DNA from 4 places in the Shewanella sp. Scap07 genome. Region 1 is predicted to be linked to each of the others. Evidence: predicted binding sites of a transcription regulator. Region 1 holds the regulator's gene; each other region holds the start of a gene.
The links. The regulator sigma-54, encoded in region 1, starts transcription at its own class of promoters, with help from an activator protein. The targets are predictions, from matches to a motif close to GTTGGCACGNNNNTNGNNT.
Positions count from the first base shown of each region.

Region 2: a site for sigma-54 is predicted at 2,620-2,638, ahead of FLM48_RS05910 (YggN family protein). Genes of this name have one in related genera too.
Region 3: a site for sigma-54 is predicted at 2,097-2,115, ahead of flgF (flagellar basal-body rod protein FlgF). Genes of this name have one in related genera too.
Region 4: a site for sigma-54 is predicted at 1,932-1,950, ahead of fliE (flagellar hook-basal body complex protein FliE). Genes of this name have one in related genera too.

Region 1 covers NZ_CP041329.1:4,250,892-4,255,109, reverse strand. The annotation lists gene rapZ (RNase adapter RapZ) at 1-809, opposite strand, end outside; gene ptsN (PTS IIA-like nitrogen regulatory protein PtsN) at 806-1,249, opposite strand; gene hpf (ribosome hibernation promoting factor) at 1,252-1,539, opposite strand; gene FLM48_RS18725 (RNA polymerase factor sigma-54) at 1,568-3,049, opposite strand; gene lptB (LPS export ABC transporter ATP-binding protein) at 3,180-3,911, opposite strand; gene lptA (lipopolysaccharide transport periplasmic protein LptA) at 3,908-4,218, opposite strand, start outside.
Region 2 covers NZ_CP041329.1:1,337,934-1,342,151, reverse strand. The annotation lists gene FLM48_RS05915 (LysR family transcriptional regulator) at 415-1,359, opposite strand; gene FLM48_RS05910 (YggN family protein) at 1,717-2,544, opposite strand; gene glsB (glutaminase B) at 2,742-3,656, opposite strand; gene FLM48_RS05900 (YggL family protein) at 3,656-3,979, opposite strand; gene trmB (tRNA (guanosine(46)-N7)-methyltransferase TrmB) at 4,018-4,218, opposite strand, start outside.
Region 3 covers NZ_CP041329.1:3,281,741-3,285,958, reverse strand. The annotation lists gene flgD (flagellar hook assembly protein FlgD) at 1-544, shown strand, start outside; gene flgE (flagellar hook protein FlgE) at 605-1,966, shown strand; gene flgF (flagellar basal-body rod protein FlgF) at 2,163-2,906, shown strand; gene flgG (flagellar basal-body rod protein FlgG) at 2,917-3,705, shown strand; gene flgH (flagellar basal body L-ring protein FlgH) at 3,718-4,218, shown strand, end outside.
Region 4 covers NZ_CP041329.1:3,265,296-3,269,513, forward strand. The annotation lists gene fliF (flagellar basal-body MS-ring/collar protein FliF) at 1-1,471, opposite strand, end outside; gene fliE (flagellar hook-basal body complex protein FliE) at 1,546-1,878, opposite strand; gene FLM48_RS14285 (sigma-54 dependent transcriptional regulator) at 2,108-3,454, opposite strand; gene FLM48_RS14290 (PAS domain-containing sensor histidine kinase) at 3,447-4,218, opposite strand, start outside.

The DNA.
Region 1 (4,218 bases):
TGCTTAGAGTCATTAAATAACTTAGCTAATTGCTCTGTTACATACACAGAACGATGTTGCCCGCCTGTGCAGCCAATGGCAATAGTTAAATAACTGCGGTTGTTACGCTCTAGGTGCGGTAGCCAAGTTGCTAATAAATTCTCGATTTGCCAAATAAACTTATTCACCATCGGCTGCTGTGCAAGAAACTGCTGCACCGGTTCATCTAGCCCTGTTAGCGGGCGTAAGTTCGGCTCCCAATGGGGGTTTGGCAAAAAGCGCACATCGAACATAAAGTCGGCTTCACTCGGCATCCCATGTTTGAAGCCAAATGATTCAAAGTTGATAACTAACTCTTTGTCGACAGTGCCAAGCAGGATCTCTCTCACCCTATCACTTAGATCATAAATATTGCGATTAGAGGTATCGATATAATGATCGACCAAGTCGGCTACAGGGCTGAGTAATTTACCTTCGAGCTCAATAGCTTCTTTTAGTGATGCTTGTGAATGGGAGAGTGGGTGTAGGCGACGAGTTTCGCTGTAGCGTTTTAGCAACACTTCATCACTGGCATCGAGAAAGAAGCTCAGTAGTTCGGTGTCTGCTGGCAAATTAGCAAGCTGCTTTTCCAGCTCGATATCTTGCTCTGGCATATTACGTACATCAACACTGATGGCAACCAGTTCATTGCGGCCTTTCAGCTGCTCCAGCAGCGAGTCCATCAGTGGCAAAGGTAAATTGTCGACACAATAGTAACCTAAGTCTTCAAGTACCCTAAGTACTACTGATTTACCTGAGCCGGAACGTCCGGATACCATCACGAGTTTCATTGAGTTATCACCTGATAAAGTTCTGCTTCATCATGGGACTTTCTGAGCTGTTTGAGTATGAATTTATCATTAAGTTTTTCAGCCATGCAGGATAAAGTACTTAAATGTTGTTCACACTGATCACTGGGCACCAGTAAAGCAAATAAGATATCAACTGGCTGATTGTCGATTGAGTCAAACGCAATCGGCTCAGCACACTTGACCAATACTGCGACAGGATATTCGATATTACTCAGACGACCGTGAGGAATGGCGATACCGTTACCTATACCTGTGCTACCCATCTTCTCTCTAGCCAATAGGCTTTCAAAAATCTCTTGTGAGGAAAGGGTAGGGTACTGGACAGCAGCTAAATCGCTGATTAATTCCAGTACCTTTTTCTTACTGCCCGGTGTGGCACAGGTCGTGCACTCCGGCCGCAGGATGGTACTTAGTTCCATCGTTAATGTTTTGTCAGCTTCTCTTTATGTTTAATTACCTGACGATCGAGCTTATCTATCAGGGAGTCAATGGCGGCATACATATCTGCATTATGGGAAGTGGCAAACACTTCACCGCCGGAAAGGTGAACTTTGGCTTCAGCTTTCTGTTGCATTTTTTCTACATTCAACACAACGTGCACATTATTGATCTGATCGAAATGGCGTTCAAGCTTTGAGAACTTTTCTTGAACATAAGTTCTCAATGAATCAGTGATCTCTACATGGTGTCCAGTCAAATTAATTTGCATATAGGTCCTCCAGTGTTCAATTAACGGATCATAAACTCTTACGTTGGTTTGACGGTGGTATAAGCATTGCCTCACGATACTTGGCAATGGTCCGTCTAGCCACTTTTATTCCTTGTTCAGCCAATAGCTGTGCCATCTTGCTATCGCTTAGTGGTTTCTTCTGGTTCTCTGCTGCCACTAATTTCTTGATGAATGCGCGAATAGCTGTCGAAGAGCACTCGCCGCCATCATCTGTGCCAACATGACTCGAAAAGAAGTATTTTAGTTCAAAAATGCCACGTGGGGTGTGCATATACTTCTGTGTGGTAACTCGTGATATGGTCGATTCATGCATTTCTACCGCTTCAGCAATATCGTTGAGGACCATTGGCTTCATGGCCTCTTCACCAAACTCGAAGAATCCTTGTTGGAAATCAACGATGCAGTTAGCCACCTTTAGCAAGGTATCATTGCGACTCTCAAGGCTTTTTAAGAACCATTTCGCTTCTTGGAGGTGACCTCGAATAAATTGACTATCGGCTTGGTTTTTAGTGCTACGAGCCATAGATGCGTAGTGCTGATTGACATTGATTTTTGGCATGTAATCAGGGTTGAGTTCAACCACCCAGCGGCCTTTTTGTTTAGTGACCGTAACATCCGGAATCACATACTCATCACGGTTAGGCGCAACGGTTAACCCGGGTCTAGGGTTCAGTGATTGGATCAATGCAATGGCTTCACGTAAATCATCTTCTTTGAGCTTAGTTTTACGCATCAGCAAGCGGAAGTCTCGCCCAGCAATTAAATCTAAATGCTCTTTGATGAGTAGCTTGGCATTGCCAATATGCGGGGTACTCTCGCTAAACTGTGCCAACTGAATTGACAAGCACTCGCTTAAATCTCGGGCGGCCACGCCAATAGGGTCGAAGTGTTGAATGCGTTTAAGTACCGCTTCAACTTCATCGAGTTCTATTTCCGGATCGCCCATGGCATCGAGAATATCTTCGCAGGTTTGAGTTAAATAGCCGCGCTCGTCAATGGCGTCAATAATAGCCGTGGCGATGGCATTGTCATTGTCTGAAAAAGGCGTGAGGTTTTTTTGCCACTCTAAATGTTCATACAAGCCTTCGCTGGTTTCACCTTGGAAGGGCATATCATCATCACGCATTGCGCCAGAACTGGCATTGGGGGCTGCGGTATATACCTCATCCCACGTGGTATCAACGGGCAGTTCATCTGGCATTGATTCTTGGGTGAGGGCCTCGGATGTTTCTACTGATGAGCTATCTTGATTGCTGGCGCTGTCAGTGGTTGCGCTGTAGTCGTCAGTGTCGCTATTTTTATCATCTTGGCTGCTATCGCTGGCGTCGGTTTGCTCTTCGTCCAATTCTAATAGCGGGTTGGACTCTAATGCTTGTTGGATCTCTTGCTGCAATTCCAATGACGACAGCTGCAGGAGGCGGATGGCCTGTTGCAGCTGAGGAGTCATGGTGAGCTGTTGACCCATTTTGAGCTGGAGTGACGCTTTCATCTTACTGCTATTCCCTTCTTTGTAATTATAAAATGAGAAAGCTTGCTTGTTTTTTATGGGGTTTCTCTAATCCCCAAAATTTAATCAGGTGATGACACTGTCAACAGTCATCACCCTCACTATGGTTTAACTATAGCTTGAATTGTTCACCTAAGTACACCGCACGGACTTGTTGATTGTCCAAGATTTCAGCGGGTGTGCCTTCAGCGATAAGATTGCCATGACTCACAATATAGGCTCGCTCACAAACATCGAGTGTTTCGCGTACATTGTGGTCAGTAATTAACACACCAAGGCCGCGGTTTTTCAGTTGCTCAATGATCTTTTTGATGTCGATAACCGAGATAGGATCGACTCCCGCAAACGGTTCATCTAATAAGATAAACTTCGGGTTTGCCGCAAGTGCCCGAGCAATCTCAACTCGACGTCTTTCACCGCCCGATAGTGCCATACCTTGGCTATCGCGAATGTGAGTAATGTGGAACTCTTCCAATAAATGTTCTAACTGTTCTTCTCGCTGTGCGGTATTGAGCTCTTTACGGGTTTGCAGCACGGCCATGATGTTATCTCTAACCGATAACTTGCGGAAAATACTGGCTTCTTGTGGCAGGTAACCAATACCTTTGCGCGCACGCAGGTGCATAGGATCTAAAGTTAAATCGTCTTCATCAATAAAGATACGACCTTTATCACTCTGAACTAAGCCAACAACCATGTAGAAAGTGGTCGTTTTACCCGCACCATTTGGGCCCAGTAAGCCGACGATCTGCCCAGTTTTAACGGTTAAACTCACATCTTGAACCACAGCGCGGCTTTTGTAGCTTTTGGCTAAATTGACCGCTTTGAGCGTTTTATCGGTCATTGTTGCTCCTGAGGTTTGCTTTCAGGTTCATCAAGCTCTTGGTAGTTTTCGGGTTGGATAATCGTAATGACACGGTCATTGCCGGTACTCTCTGCAATTAACTGTTGTTGTTCAATGTTGTAACGTATTTGGTTACCGGTCACTTGGCTACCATCTTGCTCAAGTGTGGCATTGCCAATTAGGGTTAAGGTGCGGGTGGCAAGTTCATAGCGAATTTCACTGGCGCTGGCTTTTGCTGGACGACCATCTTCCATTATTTGTGAATACGTTGCCGGGGTACCGGTAGCAACCAAAATTTTGCCATTAC
Region 2 (4,218 bases), 2.2 Mb from region 1:
AAACCAAAAACTAGGATGATGGTTTAAAGCCGACATTGTTTTAGTTCTTAAACCGCTGTCAGCATTGAATTAAAGCCGCGTTGCCGCTGTCTGCGAAAAAAAGCCAAGAGGGGTCATTCTTTAGCTTTCTTAAGGGTCTCAGACACCCTAATTCAATTTCCACCATTGTATTATTTACAGAACAAATGACAATAAAAACTCACACTCACCATTAGTAATAACTAAACAAAACGGCACAATACAAGTAGCAATAACAACACATAATCATTTGTTTTAATTAATAAAAAAGGCGATCGCCTGCAAGGTGTCGCCTTTTTGTTCTAGATATGAAACAATGTTTCCAGAATAACTAAAATTATAATGTTCAAAAAGCCAACAATACTAGCTCATCTACTATTTTACATCGTCCCTAATTTAAGACTTACGCTTCGCATAAAGTTCAGCATAAGGCGCATCCCAATATGGAGGCGTACCAATATGCTCTTTAATAAAGTCAATAAAAGCACTGACTTTGGGCGCAAGGTGTTTACGACGAGGATAGACAGCCTGTAGCGGCAAATGGTTAGTCAATTGCCACTCAGGTAAAATAGGCACTAGCGTGCCCTTAGCAATCTCATCTTCAAGCAAGTAACTGGCTAAATAAACAACCCCTAAACCACTTACTGCTGCAGATTTCAATGCTGGCGCATTATCCACTCTAAAGTTACCAGAAACGCCAATTTCACAGTAATCTTCACCGCGCTTAAACTGCCACACACTGTGTTCGTGCCATTCGCCGTGATACACCAAACAATTATGATCAACAAGCTGCTCTGGACGCTCTGGCTGACCATGTTTGGCAATATATTCAGGTGAAGCTGTAAGAAGGAACTGACATTTCATCAGTGGGCGAGCCACCATGCCTAAAGGCAATTGCTCAGACATCGTCAACAACAGATCTAAGCCTTCGCTCACGACATCGACTTTATGATCTAGCAAGCTAACTTGTAGCTCTAACTCTGGATGCTTAGCCATAAACTCTGGCAGTGCGGGGATAATATGCATAGTACCGAATGATTGAGAAATCCCTACCTTCAATACACCGCGAGTGGCATCATTAAGATTATGGACACTGGCCACCGCTTGATCCGCATCTCTTAATAGCTCTTCGCCTTGGGTATAAAGCAGTTGACCCGCTTCTGTCAGACTCAAACTGCGCGTGGTTCTTTGTATTAGCTGCACACCTAATTTGTGCTCCAAGTCAGCAACTTGAGTACTTACCTTAGATTTAGATATGCCCAATTTGCGTGCAGCAGAGCTAAAGCTTCCTGCCCTAGCAACATGGGTAAAAATAGCAATAGGTTCCAAAAGTTCTAACATGTAAATCGCCTTCAGGTATTTGCGACACCAATATTATTCTTTAATAATCAAATAGGTAAGGATGTTAAACGGCTAATCCACACTGCATTGAATAATCGAGAATATGCGTAAGTAGGGTCAATTTCGCAATCAGTATTTGGTCAAAAATCTGATCGATATTGTTATTATTTTTTTAAGTATACCAAAGATTTGCCCATTATTTCTAATATGTATTTTTAAACAAAGATAATGCAAAAGTATAAGAGAAAATCCCCACAACACAATTGCATAAAAAAGCCCCAAATGAATTATCATTTGAGGCCGTTGCAATTGCGGTTGGGCGCAACAAGGAGAAAGGTAGCTTAACGAATAGTCTCGCTATTCACGCAAAGGTTGGTTGCTGGTATCAATCAACGCGTAATTCTTTAAACTGGGTACTTGAGCACGTAATTTGTTTTCTGTGACCAGTAACTGCTCAAAGTTGTCGCAAACGCGCTCTGCACGTACTTCAAGATCTTGGGCTTGTTGCTCCATTTCACGCTCTATATCTTGGCCCATACGCTCCATTCTTTGGCCAAAAGAGTTCATTTTCTCTTCGAAAGTGTCACCGTCACCGGCCATCATTTCACTGCCTAAGGTCATCATCATGCTGCCAATAGAGCTTTGCACTAACTGATCAAGCTCTTTTTCAAAGTCTTCACCAAAAGTTTGCTCCAATGATGACTCGGTGGCGCCAATATAAAACTTGTCGCCATTTTGGTAGGCCACAGACTCAATGCGCTCACTAAGCCCATCCATCATGGTGTCAATCTTGGCGCCGCTGGCATCACCCAATAGCGGCGTTAGCGCCATACTTACGGCTGATGTAGCAATTTCTACCGCATCATTCACAAGCTCGATAACTTCTGGCACTTGCTTAGAGACTTGCTCGCTATAGTCATTAACCAGTGCTTGTTGACTGCTGTTCAACGCGATCTCTTTGCCTTCAACGAACAGTTTGCCAAACTCTACACGATAGACTTCTTTGCCACCGTCACTTACTGTCAGCTTTTTAGGCTCAACTGCAACATCATAATTAAGCGCAACATCACACTGCTTATTGTCACCAAAGCTAATATGGTTACCTTCACCATCATGCGCCCATGCTGACGCAGTTGTAGCCAGTACCATTGCGGTTATCCCTACTGAAGCGGCCAATTTCTTCATCACTTTATCCTTTTGCTCATTTAATCTAATTGCTGATAAGACCTAAAGTCTTTAGCTGTCTATTGATAATAGTTATAGCAGTTGCCATGCCAACTTTTTAAATTACTGTAATTAAAGGAGTTATTAATAATAGGACGGAGTATGGAAGGAAAATAGCAGTCATTGCCACTAAAAATTAGTGACATTGACCAACAGAATTAGAAAATCGAACGACCGAGTGCTTGGCAAAGCGATTCTAGCGCGGCAGTTCCCGCCAGTGAGTTACCATTTTTGTCTAACTCAGGCGACCACACACACACTGCCATGTCACCGGGTATGACAGCTATAATACCGCCACCTACACCACTTTTTCCCGGCATACCAACACGATAGGCAAACTCGCCTGCGCCATCATAAAGCCCTGATGTGGCCAACAATGCGTTAAGTTGGCGAGTTTGTACTGGTGAAACCAACCGGTCGCCACGAATACTGGTGCCCGCATTCGCTAAATACAACATTGCCCGAGATAAATCAGCACAACTCATGCGCATCGCGCAATAATGAAAGTAACTTTTAAGCACGGTATCAACATCGTTGTTGAAGTTGCCAAAAGATTTCATCAAATAGGCAATCGCGGCGTTACGGGCACTGTGTTCATACTCAGAAGCAGCGACCGCCTTGTCATAGCAAATATGTGAGTTATTGCTTAGCTTACGGACGACTTCTAGCATACGTTGCTTAGGTGCGCCTAAGCGACCTTGGAGCATATCGGCAATCACTAACGCGCCGGCATTAATAAAAGGATTTCGAGGTAAGCCTCGCTCTAACTCCACTTGAACCAGCGAGTTGAACGATTGACCAGAAGGCTCTTTACCCACACGAGACCATATCTCTTGCTCTTCATAAAGCGTTAGCGCAAGCGTGAGGCTAAACACTTTGGAGATACTTTGAATGGAGAATGGTTCTAAATAGTCACCGGCACCAATGGTGGTGCCATCGAGCGTGGTGATAGCGATCCCAAGCTTATTGGCATCCACGTTTGCCAGCGCTGGAATGTAATCGGCAACCTTACCTTTGCCTAGCAGGGGTCGCACTTGCTCGAGCACTTGCTCGAGCATTTGCTCATCTGGCATTAACTCCACCAAATATCATAAAGGTCGCTAACTTCAACATCTTTAACGTCTTGGCCATCCCAGAATGCTTTTACCGCTTGACGATCTTCCTCAGTGCACTTACCAATAGTCTGGGTTGCGATAATGCCTTCCCACTCTTTATGACCACCACCATGGAAACCGAGGTTTCTCGGCTCAATCACAGTATCGATAAACGCATCAACCGCGGTATCAATTTGCGCTTCGCTTACTGACTCATTGAAAGTCCAGTTAACATCAAAGCCAAATTCTTGAAACTCATCTATACGCAACTTTTTGCGCAAACGACGACTACGTGTTGCCATAATTTTATTTCCCTAGTGAGGTAGATAGTTGAGACAGATTATTGGTCTCTTTCAAACATTAAATCCCAAACGCCATGACCTAAGCGATGGCCGCGAGCTTCAAACTTAGTCAGCGGTCGGTGATCCGGGCGTGGAACCACATCTCCAGTTGTAGATTGATTCTTATAGCCCGGTGCAGCTGTCATCACCTCTAACATGTGCTCGGAGTAGTTTTCCCAATCGGTGGCGAGGTGGAAAAC
Region 3 (4,218 bases), 970 kb from region 1:
TAAGCCAGTTGATAACGATCAGATGATTGCGCAAATGGCCTCATTCTCTACGGTAGATGGTATCAATAACCTTAATGAAGAGATTGTAAACCTTAATACCGTCATGACATCGAGTCAGGCGTTGCAGGCGTCAGGGTTGGTCGGCCAGAAAGTACTGATTCCGTCAGATACTGGTCATATTTCAGCTGAGGATCCAAGCCTAAAAGGTATTGTCAGTACGCCAGAGCCTATAGAAAGTATTACGGTACGAATTGAAGATGAGAAAGGTCAGCTAGTTAAGACTTATACCGTAGATGGCAGTGCCGGCGGCAATATTGATGTGGCTTGGGATGGCCTAGACAAGAATGGTGAGCCTGTTGCTAGTGGTAATTACTCCATTAAAGCGACAGGACGAGTTGATGGCGAGAATCAAGATTTGCCAGTCTCAACCTATGCACACGTAACCAGTGTGTCACTCGGAACAGCAAGCACAGGTGCCATCTTAAATTTAAGAGGTATCGGTGGCATTAAGCTCGGTGATGTTTTGGCAGTGTCTGAAACTTAACATTTGGGCAGATTTGGCTTTAAGCCTAATTTATACAGAATTTTATGATAGGGGTGAACTATGTCGTTTAACATTGCATTGAGTGGGATCGCCGCGGCTCAAAAAGATCTAAATACTACGGCTAATAATATTTCCAACGTTAATACTGTTGGCTTTAAAGAGTCACGTGCTGAGTTTGCAGATGTGTATGCCAACTCAATTTTTGCCAATAGTAAAACGGCTGTGGGTGGCGGTGCAACGACTACACAAGTTGCCCAGCAATTTCATCAAGGCAGTTTGCAGTTTACTAATAACGCACTTGATATGGCCATCAATGGTGGTGGCTTTTTCGTTACCTCATCAGAACTAGGCTCACAAGATCATAGTTACACACGAGCTGGTGCTTTTAAGGTGGACGCGGATAGCTATTTGGTTGACTCTGCGGGTAACTTTTTACAAACCTTCCCGGTTGATGCCGACGGTAACTCTACATCAGTGAGTTTAACGACTACGCAACCCGTCAAAATTCCTGACACTGCAGGTAGTCCACAGATGTCAGAAAATGTTGGCTTGCAAATGAACTTAAATGCCGGCGAAGCGACATTAGACCCAGCAAATTTTGATCCTAACGATCCCGATACCTATAACAATTCTACTTCGGTCACCATGTATGACTCACTTGGCGAGCCGCACATTATGACGACCTATTTTGTGCGTCCGCCAGAAGCGGCCTATACCGGTGAAAGTAACTGGGTGGCATTTTATGCTGTTGATGGCCAACAAGTTGATTTAGCCGGTCCAGCGGGTACTTATCAAACAGATACCAATGGTGATGGCACCCCAGATGGTACTGGCAGTGCGACCAATGCGGGTGGTTGGAAAGGTGCAGTATTAACCTTTAACGACACAGGCGCCTACACCGGTAGTGACCCTGCTGTGATAACCACTGAAGAGCTAGGTGTTAATGGTGCTAACGTATTAGGCCCTGGTGCCGATGGTACGCAAACATTGACGGTTAACTTCAATAATCCAACACAGTATGCATCACCATTTGAAGTCACTGAATTGACTCAGGACGGTACCACAGTTGGACGTTTGACCAATGTGGAAGTGGGCGCTGATGGTCTAATTAATGCCAGTTACAGTAACGGCTCGACCGTGCCGCTAGCACGTGTTGCGCTGGCGCGTTTTTCTAATGAGCAAGGCCTAACCCAAGTCGGTAATACTTCTTGGAAAGCCAGTTTGGATTCAGGCCCTGCACTAGCGGGTGAAGCTAACAGTGGTACATTTGGTAGTATTCGCTCATCGGCACTTGAACAATCCAATGTTGATTTGACGACAGAGTTAGTTGATTTGATTTCAGCGCAGCGCAACTTCCAAGCAAACTCACGTACTTTGGAAGTTAACAATACCCTCCAACAAACCGTGTTGCAGATCCGCTAGATTTTATTAAGGTGTTGCCGATGGCGGCAACACCTTGCCTCCTGCTATTGCCTTCCTTTTTGTGATACCCCTTCAATGGTTTAACCGCTTGATTTTAAAAAACTCGCCAGCGCCAAAATTATGAACATTTATTGGCACGAAGTTTGCTTTTAACTTGTTAATAGAAGTTTAAGTTGAAAGATTGACGGAGCTGCAAGTGGATAAATTACTCTACGTCGCCATGAGTGGCGCTAAGCAGAATATGAATTCGCTCGCTGTGCGAGCTAACAACCTTGCCAATGCAAATACTGATGGCTTTAAAGCTGATCTTGAACAGGCTCGCACTATGCAGGCTTTCGGTGAAGGCTTGCCAACTCGTGTATTTGCGATGACAGAGAACCCTTCTGCCAATTTTGCAAGTGGTCCAATTAAAACCACTGGCCGTGATCTTGACATTGCAGTAGCAGGTGAGGGCTGGATAGCGGTACAAGGTGCTGATGGTGGAGAAGCCTATACCCGCTCCGGTAGCTTAAGTTTTGACTCTACAGGTCTGTTGTCAAACAACCGTGGTAACCCTGTCATGGGGGATGCTGGACCCATAGTGTTGCCACTGCCAATTGAAAAAGTTGAGATTGCCCAAGATGGCACAATCTCGGTCAGACCATTGGGTTCAACTGCTGAGGTTATTGAAGAGGTTGGCCGCATAAAGCTAGTGAGTCCAGGCAACGAGAATTTAATGCGTGGTGAAGACGGATTATTTAGACAGATATCCGGTGAAATCGCGCCCGCTAACCCCTTTGTTTCAGTAGAGAGCGGTGCTATCGAGGGCAGCAATGTCAATGCTGTTGAAGAGATGGTCTCGCTGATTGACATGCAACGTCAATTTGAGATGCAGGTCAAGATGATGAAAACCGCAGAAGAAACCGATCAGGCTTCTTCAACATTAATGCGCATTAGCTAGGAGAAAGAGTATGCATCCCGCGTTATGGATAAGTAAGACTGGTCTTGATGCCCAGCAAACCGATATTTCGGTCATATCAAACAACGTCGCTAATGCCAGCACTGTTGGTTATAAGAAAAGCCGCGCTGTATTTGAAGATTTACTGTACCAAACTGTCAATCAAGCTGGCGGCATAAGTGCCTCAAATACCAAATTGCCGAACGGCCTAAATATTGGCGCCGGCACCAAGGTGGTCGCCACTCAAAAGATGTTTACCCAAGGCAACATGCTGACCACCGATAACTCGCTGGATTTAATGGTAGAAGGCCCAGGCTTTTTTGAAGTGCAGTTACCCGACGGCACAGCCGCTTATACCCGTAATGGCCAGTTTACCCTTGATGACACCGGGCAAATAGTCACGCCAGGTTCAGGGTATGTGGTACAGCCGCCCATTACCATTCCCGATGATGCCATTAGCATCACTGTGTCGGCGGAAGGCGAGGTGTCAGTGAAAACCCCTGGCACTGCAGATAACCAAGTTGTGGGTGAGCTGAGTATGACGGATTTCATCAATCCAAGTGGCTTAGATCCGATGGGACAAAATTTATATTTAGAGACCGGTGCGAGCGGTACGCCAATTCAAGGCACGGCTTCACTGGATGGCATGGGCGCGATTCGTCAAGGTGCGCTAGAAACTTCTAACGTCAATGTAACGGAAGAGCTGGTGAACCTAATTGAAAGTCAACGCATTTACGAGATGAACTCTAAGGTTATCTCTGCCGTTGACCAGATGCTCTCTTATGTTAACCAGAATCTGTAAACGGAGGCATTGATGAATAAATTACTGATATGTCTAACCGCTGCTGCAATTTTGGCAGGTTGCAGTTCATCGAATACTAAGCCTATTCCAGATGACCCGTATTATGCGCCGGTTTACCCGGAAGCACCGCCAACTAAAATCGCAGCCACTGGCTCAGTTTATCAAGATAGCCAAGCTTCAAGCCTGTATTCAGACATTAAAGCACTGAAAGTTGGTGACATCATTACTGTAATTTTGATGGAAGAGACGCAAGCGAGTAAAAGCGCTAACAACGAAATCAAGAAGGGAACTGACCTGACGTTAGACCCCATATATGCGGGCGGTGGCAATATAACGATTGGCGGTCAGCCAATTGATTTGCGTTACAAAGACAGTATGAATACCAAGCGTGAGTCCGACGCCGACCAAAGTAATAGCTTGTCTGGCAGTATTTCAGCCAACGTGATGCAAGTGCTCAATAACGGTAACTTAGTTATTCGTGGCGAAAAATGGATCAGCATCAATAATGGTGAC
Region 4 (4,218 bases), 990 kb from region 1:
GTTCATCAGGCATTTTCTCTGAGTCAGGATAAATAAGGCGCTTAAGCATAGGTCTAACGACAAAGATAATCAGCGCCAGAATCACCAAGCCCCCCATCAATAGACGCGCAGCTCGCCAGAACCATGGCTGCTCCCACATTTCAGGTGCCGGGACTTCTTCAATAAGCTGGTCCATAAACGGTACCGTAACTACTTCAATCATGTCACCGCGTTGGCCGTTAAACCCAACCGCGCCTTCTAGCAGTCGACGGATATTTGCCAACTCTTGCTCTGTGCGCGGAACACGATTTACTTGTCCTTCTTCACCCGCAGCGCCGGTTTTAAAGTCCACCGCGACCGAAACACTCACTCGACGCACCACGCCAACTTGCTGACGGGTATGGCTAATGGTGGTATCAAGCTCATAATTTCGTGTTGCTTCTCGATGGCTACTACCTGTACTTTCAGCCGCTTGGTCTTGATTAAGCGCGTCCTGTGGAATATTTGACTCCATAGGTGGCTGATTAGTCAGCGCGCCAGGAATTCCGCCAATGGTGCCGCCGTTGGCATTATTCTCAACGGTCATCTCACTGCGAATCGCTGGCAGATCGGGGTTATAACGCTTGGCTGTTTGCTCTACCGCTGTGAAGTCCATGTTGACATCAACTTGCGAGGTAAAATTCTCGGGGCCTAAAATGGGCATCAGAATAGATTCAACTTTGTTGCGGTATTCCGCTTCTTTTTGCTGAACAATTTCTAGCTCACGACGTGCTCTTGCTGATACGGCAGTTTGACTGCCAGAATTTAATAGGCGGCCGTTTGCGTCGGTGACCGTCACGCGCGCTGGCTCTAGCCCTTGCACTGCTGACGCCACGATATCAACAATTGAATCAACTTCTTCTTGCCCAAGCCCTGCGCGGCGCGTGCTCACAACCACAGTTGCACTTGGCTTAGAGCGATTTCTAGCAAAAACATTTTCTTTTGGAATGGCCAAGATCACTTTGGCACGGGTAATACTGCGTAACTCTTCAATCGTTCGAGCTAGGTTTTGTTCTTGGCTATGCTTAAGACGAGCTTGCTCCATGCGCTGCGATACACCAAAACCACTATTCTGATTTAAATAGTCATTAGCCGCTTCATTGTTATCAAGTCCTGCTCGGCTGAGCATCATTTTGACATCTTGATAGCGATCTTCAGCAACCTTAATCACATCTACATCGATTTGGTACTTAACCTTGTTCTTGTCCAGTACATCGAGTACTTGAACCATCTCTTGGGTATCCATTTTCCCGAGCGGACGATATTCAGGCTCCTGAGCCCAGAGCATGACAAATACTGCAAGCGCCAAACAGATAGCAAGCGCTAGAATCATTGTGATCTGACGGAGCATATCTACGCCACCAAAGCCGCCAATGCCGCCTGGTTTATGCTCTTCTTGAACGCCACCAGCCAAGGTCGTGTCTGCTGTGCCAGCGTTGTTGCCTACCACCATATCCGTACTCACGATAGATACCTGCTCTTTCTAATTAATTTATTGCAATGCTTTGAAAATCAATGAGTGCCGCCTTATACAGGCATACTCATTATCTCTTTATAGGCTTCAACAAGTTTATTTCTGACTTGTACTGTTGCTTCAAAAGCAACACTCGACTTTTCTCTGGCAATCACAGTATCAGACAAGGTCACGGTACTGTCGCCCATATCTAACCGAGTCGCCAAAGAAGCGGCGTTGGATTGTAACTCGCCGACAGTGCCCACGGCTTGAGATAGCAGCTGCCCAAAGTCACTGCCACTGGTGTTGTTTACCTGCTGAGTGATGCCTGTCGACATACCTGAAGGTTTAATTTCACCACTTAAAGACTGCATTTCTTGGAATAATGAATTGGCACCGATCTGCATACTAAGCTCCCATCGTCGTGTTTTTGACGAAACTTGATTGTTAGTAATCAATAAAGCAATTAGCTTGCCAACTTTAGAATGAATGAATCAATTGTAGGATTAATGAGGTTTAACTGTTCACTAAAACAGCGAAAGTAGATTTAAGCGCTAATGACACACAAAAACATCATGATACCTAACCTCGTCAGTTTACGACTCGGTATTGGGCATCATGATGTCGATAGCAATTTTAAGCCGGGATTTGAATGCCCATGTCGCGCATTTTAGCCATTTTGTAGCGCAGCGTTCTGGCACTAATGCCCAGTTTTTCCGCCACCGCTTTACGACTACCATTACACTGAGTCAATGTCTCAAGGATAATGACGTGCTCTTTGGCTTTTAGCTCATCGCCCAATCCTTCAGCCTCGGGCACTGGGTGCGGCGCATCAAAGTGAATATCAAGCTCACTATCTTGGCTATCTAGCACAATATCGGCCAAAGTGATCGCTTCACCACTATGTAAAATCAATGCCCGTTGAATCACATTATCTAATTCACGCACATTACCCGGCCAGCGATGGGTCAACAAGCGGCGACTCGCTGCGTCATCAAGTTGCGGCACTGTGGTGACTCCACTTCGCTCCGCATGGCGCTGTAACAGATGTCGCGCTAACGGTAAAATATCCGCAGGTCGCTGATTCAGCGCAGGCCAAGTGAGTGGAAACACATTTATTCGATAAAACAGATCTTCTCGAAACTCACCGTTAGCAGCAGCCGCTTTAAGATCCCTATTGGAGGTCGCGAGTACTCGAACATCCAATTTAATGGTCTTTCTGCCACCAAGACGCTCAACTTCACGCTCTTGGAGAACTCGTAAAAGCTTAGCTTGTAAGCCCAAATCCATCTCTGATATCTCATCGAGCAACAAGGTGCCGCCTTGTGCTTGTTCAAATTTACCAGGGCAAGCTTGCACAGCGCCTGTAAATGCGCCTTTTTCATAGCCAAAAAGGGTCGCTTCAAGCATATTTTCAGGTATTGCTGCACAGTTTATCGCCACAAAAGGCGCTTGATGGCGAGGGCTATTTTGATGAATAAAGCGTGCTAAGACCTCTTTACCTGACCCACTGGGCCCCATAATCATCACTGATGCATCTGATGCAGCAACCTTGCGCGCTAAGGCAAGCAAGTTAAGGCTTTTTTCATCAGCGACAACCGGGCTATCAACCACCAGTGCAGGTTTAATATAACGGGAGACTTGGTTAAGTAATACCTCTGGCGCAAACGGTTTGGCGAGGTAGTCAACCGCCCCCTGTTTGATAGCATTCACCGCATTATCAATCGTGGCATAAGCCGTCATCAACAACATCGGCAGTTGGCTATGATGCTGCTGTAAGTACTGCAGCAAGCCTATGCCGCCAATGCCCTCCATTTGAACGTCACTGACCACTAAATCATAACACTGCGCTTTGAGGGCGACGATGGCTTCTTCTGCAGAGCCAACGTCATCACACTGATATTGTGCTAACAACAAAGTGTCAACCAGTGCTTCTCTTAAGGCGCAGTCGTCTTCGACCAACAGAATCCTACCTTCAGACATGAGCTCCCTCCTCAGTACCTATGTTGCTCAGCAAGGGTAAAATTATACTGGCTTTACAGCCCTTACCTTTAACGCAGTGAAAATCAAACTTGCCGTCGTGATTCGATACCACCGACTGCACTACCGCAAGGCCTAAACCTGTACCTTGTGATTTGGTCGTATAAAAAGGCTCTAACACTTGCTTTTGCATGGCAGAATCTAAGCCCTTGCCGTTATCTATGACATGTAAACTGACATGTTGCTTCTCAAGGGTAACTTGCAAAGCAATGCGATTGGCGCCGGCTTCAATGCTATTAATCACGAGATTATTTACCGCTGAGCTAAGAGTAGAAACATTGGCGCTCACCAAATGCTCACCATCACCCAGCAAGGTCAACTGACAAGATTTTTTTTCCGCAATAGGTTCACAATTAGCCACGACACTGGCAACGACATCACTCATTAGCACAGGGACCATCTGCTCTTGTTGGCGCCCTTTGGCCATCATCAACATGTCGTTGACCTGCTGCTCTAATTCGTTGAGTCGGTCAACCAATTTGCCTTGAAAGCGCTCACGTCCGCGCTGATCAAGTTTATTGCTGCCAAGGTTGGATGCGTATAACAAAGCAGCAGACAATGGCGTCCTGACTTGATGCGCTAAGGTCGCCACCATTTTTCCAAGCGCTGATAAACGCTGCATGTGTGACACATTCTTCTGCAATAAGCGGGTTTCAGTCAGGTCGGTCAGGACAATCAATTGCCCCGGCTCGGGCGTTAGAGGCGTA